DNA from 2 places in the Bradyrhizobium sp. 87 genome. Region 1 is predicted to be linked to the other one. Evidence: predicted binding sites of a transcription regulator. Region 1 holds the regulator's gene; the other holds the start of a gene.
The links. The regulator LexA, encoded in region 1, represses DNA repair genes until DNA is damaged. The targets are predictions, from matches to a motif close to TGTTCNNNNTGTGTTCNG.
Positions count from the first base shown of each region.

Region 2: the regulator LexA is predicted to act here: its motif matches at 1,391-1,408, upstream of IVB50_RS31115 (ribonuclease T2).

Region 1 is NZ_JADPIQ010000075.1:14,439-16,830, forward strand. Features, by position in the region: gene IVB50_RS16635 (hypothetical protein) at 96-530, opposite strand; gene lexA (transcriptional repressor LexA) at 1,024-1,725, opposite strand; gene glp (gephyrin-like molybdotransferase Glp) at 1,902-2,392, opposite strand, start outside.
Region 2 is NZ_JADPIQ010000126.1:36,470-38,861, forward strand. Features, by position in the region: gene rlmJ (23S rRNA (adenine(2030)-N(6))-methyltransferase RlmJ) at 1-599, opposite strand, end outside; gene IVB50_RS31115 (ribonuclease T2) at 652-1,344, opposite strand; gene IVB50_RS31120 (hypothetical protein) at 1,464-1,928, opposite strand; gene IVB50_RS31125 (hypothetical protein) at 2,111-2,392, shown strand, end outside.

The sequences.
Region 1 (2,392 bases):
GATTCGCGGGGTGCAAACCACACCATCTCGCCGGCCACGGCCGGCGATGGCGATTCAATCCTGACCTCCGACTTCGTAGCCGGAGGGCGGCTCTGTCAGCCGATCGGCAGGTGCGTGACGGTCGGCTGCCTGTCGGCGGTGATCTGCGCCTTGTGCTCGCGCTCGGTGACCGACTGAGTCACCGGCAGTTGCAGCACCGTCGCGCGCTGGCCTTCGACGAGCTGCGTCACCAGCACGTATTTGCCGTCGGGGAATTCGATCGCATCATGATGGCGGTCGGGAACGTGCGGATCGATCTTGCCGAACTTGCCCACGCGGGAATTGATGGTGCGCGTCCAGATCCAGCGATTGTCGTAGCGGACGTCGTCGGCGAAGGCGAGCTCCGTCCCCGGCAGCAGGCAGACGGCAACAGACGGATCGGCTGCAGAGGCGAAGCCGCGCGTCGAGGTGCCGCGGAAGCTTGTCGTGACGATCGTCTCGCCGACTTCGGCGGGGCGCGACGCGACGGCATGTAGGCTGTAGTCACACATCGGGTGCTCCTCATGCTGGGATAGCAACCCGCGTCTCTTATCGAGGCGCAGGCCTCTATCAGAGTGGAAGCACGAACGCTCTGCTTGGTTGTGGGCAAATCTGCGGCTGGCTTCCGCAAGCCGCGATCACATTATCTTTCCCGAATTCAATAGGAACAAAGCTCGCCGCGATGCATTCGGGAGGCGCGTACGCGAACATTGCCAACTTGGCTGCAACGGCCGAACTTGACCGCTGGTCGCTGTTTCCTCGAACAACCGAGCCGCGAAGCGGTGCTGCTTGAAGCGGTGCTGCTTCGTCGGCGTGGCGAGGAGCCAGCGTTGGAGGAGGGGCCGGATAGTCTGTGCAGAACCAGAAAGGCTATCCAGCCGGAGCGGACGATGATCCGCTCCAATCTCTGACCGGCGATGCCGATCGGAAGCGCGCGAGGCGCCAAGCACCTCCGGCATGAAGTGCTTCCGATATGAAGTACTGCCGATAGAAAGACTCCCGGTATCAGTACTTCCGGTAAAGCCCGATCAGCTTGCCCTGAATCTTCACCCGGTTGGGCGGCAGGATGCGGACCTCATAGGCCGCGTTGGCGGGCTCGAGCGCGATCGAGGCGCCGCGACGGCGGAAGCGCTTCAGCGTCGCTTCCTCGTCGTCGATCAGCGCCACCACGATGTCGCCGGTATCGGCGCTCTCGTTGCGCTGGATCAGGGCCATGTCGCCGTCGAGAATGCCGGCTTCGACCATCGAGTCGCCGCGCACTTCCAGCGCGTAATGCTCGCCCGAGCCGAGCATGTCAGGCGGTACGCTGATAGTATGGCTGCGGGTCTGCAACGCCTCGATCGGCGTGCCGGCCGCGATGCGGCCCATCACCGGCACCGCGACGGGACGTTCGCCCTCGTCAGCGGGCAGGCTCGCGCTCGCACGCACCTTGCCGAGATTGCCCTCGATGACGCTCGGCGTGAAGCCGCGGCGGCTGCCAGCGGCTGCCTGGAGCTCCGGCAGCTTGATGACTTCAATCGCACGGGCGCGGTTGGGCAGGCGTCGGATGAAGCCACGCTCCTCGAGCGCCGTGATCAGGCGATGGATGCCCGACTTCGAGCGCAGATCGAGCGCATCCTTCATCTCGTCGAAGGAGGGCGGCACGCCGCTTTCCTTCAGACGCTCACTGATGAACCGCAGAAGCTCGTATTGTTTGCGCGTTAACATCTCGACCAAAGTCCCCCGGTTGATGTCGTCCGATTCCGAGACGCTGAATTCGGCCATAAGCCGCTGCATGCTCGAAACAAATCATGAACAGACACTATATGTTCGATACATGTTCCGCAACTGCTTAATTTACCGTGAACAGAGCAAAGTGCGCGGAACGCGCGTTGCGGGGGCGCTCAGACGGGGAGCCGCAACACTTCGCAAGCCGTGCCGGCTTCGGCCTTCGGCGCGAATGGTGCGCGGACGAGAAGTACCTGTGCTGCAGCGAGATTCGCAAGCAGCGAAGAGTCCTGATGATTGACGGGAACAACGACGCGTGTGCCATCGTCACGCTCCTCAAGATGCGCGCGCAGATAGTCCTCGCGCTGGTCGTTGGCGCCGACGTCGCGGCCGAGCACGGCGCGTTCACGGCGATGGTGAATCACTGAACGGCCCGACAGGGCGCGAATCAGCGGCACCATGAACAGGAAAGCGCACACGTAGGACGATACGGGATTGCCCGGCAGGCCGATCACACCCATTGCGCCGAGTCGCCCGTGCATCATCGGCTTGCCTGGCCGCATCGCGATCTTCCAGAACGCCATCGCGATGCCTTCGTCCCGCAGTGCCTGCTGGACCAGATCGTGGTCGCCGACCGATGCGCCGCCGGTCGTGATCAGGACGTCGG
Region 2 (2,392 bases), on a different contig from region 1:
GCGGGATACCAGATTACATAGATACCGGTCGGCCATTTCGCGAAAGCCGCCGAGAAGGCCTCTGCGAGCTTTTCGAACTCGTCCTTTGCCTCGAAGGGCGGGTCGATCAGAACGAGCCCACGCCGTTCCTTCGGCGGCACGAAAGCCGGCAGCGCCATCCAGCCGTCGAGGTCGACCACGCGGGCCTGTTCGTCGCGGCGCAGTACGCCGATCAGCGCCTTGCGCGCCTTCGGCTCGAGCTCGCAGAGCAAGAGGCGGTCCTGCGGCCTCAGCAGGCCGCGTGCGATCAGCGGCGAGCCCGGATAGGCCTTGAGCTCGCCCTTCGGATTGAAGGCGCGGACGATGTCGAGATAGGGCTTGGTCAGCGCCATGGCGTCGTTCGACAACCGCGCCTGCATCAGCCGCGCAATGCCCGTCAGCCACTCGCCGCCCCGGCGCGCTTCGTCGCTTTCGAGATCGTAGAGGCCAGCGCCGGCATGGGTGTCGATGACGCGGAACGCACCCGGCTTGTCCTGGAGATAGGTGATGATGCGCGTCAGCACGATGTGCTTGATGACATCGGCGAAGTTGCCGGCATGGAAGGCGTGGCGGTAATTCATGCAAGAGCACTACGCCACGTGACGGCCCGAGCAAAGAGGCACGACGCCTGGGCTAGCCACCCCGGATCGGCGGCATCGTCACCTGGTCGCGGCGGCAGGCGCGGCGGTCGATCTCCTCGCAGGCGCGGAATTGCAGGTCCTTGCTGAGGCAGATGCGGACTTCCGATAGCCGCGTCCGGTTGCAGGTGATCGAGACGGCGGCATTGCTGAGGCCCGGATTGGCCTTGATGAAGGCTTCCTCCACCTCCGCCGGCGCCACGGTCTTGGCCTGCGATAGATCGAGATATTCGGCTGGAATCTTGATCGCGGCGCGCGCCTTGCGGATCGTCTCGAAATAGCTGCGGTCAGCGAGCCCCGAGCAGGTGCCGTGCTTGTCCCACTCATTGAAGATCAGCCCCGGCGCCGGCATCAGATCGAGCATGGAGGAGACGATGCTGCGGTTCAGCCGCGGCGAGGGCCGCTGGCAATATTCCGGAAATCCGCTCTCATATTGCGGCCACAAACCATGCACCACGAAAGCGTAGGGCCGTCCGCTGCACTGGGTCTGCGAGCGGCCGCCGCGCTCCGCCGCCTCCTCGCAGAAAGAGGGCGACCAAGACAGTGACAGCACATAAAAATCGAATTCGCCGGGCGTGTTCTGCCGCTTGTCCTGGGCCTTTGCGCCATCGGCCAGCGCAGCCAGCCCGGCCGCAAGCGTCAGCGAGATCATCAGGCGGGAGAACGAATGCAATCTGGAATGAAACATGGCGACGCCCCTCAACTAGACTGTGCAGACAAGCCTAGCAGGCGATAAGAACATTTCAAGAACAAAATGCGGGTGACCGTCGTTCGGCCGCCTGATCGGTCCGGATCAGAACGTTTCAATTACTGTTTGGCGGCGCGGCAGGCCGGGTTGTAGGCCCAGTTGCGGTCGAGCCCGACCACGCACCATTCGACGCCTTGGCCGTAGCCGGCGAAGCCGCCATCCTCCACGATCGAGAAATGCACCTTGCGCATCTTGCCGTCCGTGAGCATGGCCTCGCCGGTGCAATAGCGGCGCGGGATGTTGTCGGATGCCCAAGGCCGGAACGCGGTCTCGTGAACTGCGGCGAAGCCGGTGATCTTCAACGAAGAATTCCAGAACGCGCTTTCTTTCTCCCAGAACTGGGTCGCGATCGTCGGCAGCGCCCTGTCGCACTCGGAGACGTTGCCGTCATAGCGCGGCCCGCTCAGCCAGAAATTCAGCTCCAGCGGATTGGCGGCCCTGGCCTCGCCGAGCGACAGCGCCCCGAACAGGAGGCCGAGCACGGCGGCAAAGCGGAGCGATTTCAGGAAGGTCGAGGCGCGCATGGATGATCCAGACAGCATGATCTGCAAGGGTCGGACGGTGCCGTGAAGGCCGGGGGAGGTCAAGTGCAGCGCGGCAACACTTGCCGACGAGTTGACCGCAATGCTGCGTTGGACCGGCCATCCGTTCTTTCCACCGCCGCGCCGACACCGTAAACTGCCGCCAACCAATCGGAGTGACGGGAATGCGAATCATTGCGGCCGCGGGCCTACTTGCCTTGGGTATGATGGCGAGCCAGTCGGCGCATGCCGATCTGCTTCCGGTGCCTCCGTTCAAGGGCAACGACACCGGCGGCATCATCGCCTATTCGATGGCAACCCAGGTCGATGCGCGGCAGGTCGCGGTCGATCACTGCGCGCGCTATGGCAAAGTCGCCAAATTCCTGGCGGTGCAGGCCTATGAGGGCGGCTACATCTCGTTCTCCTGCCGCTGGGTGCCCTATGGCGCCGCCGACCAGCCGATCCGC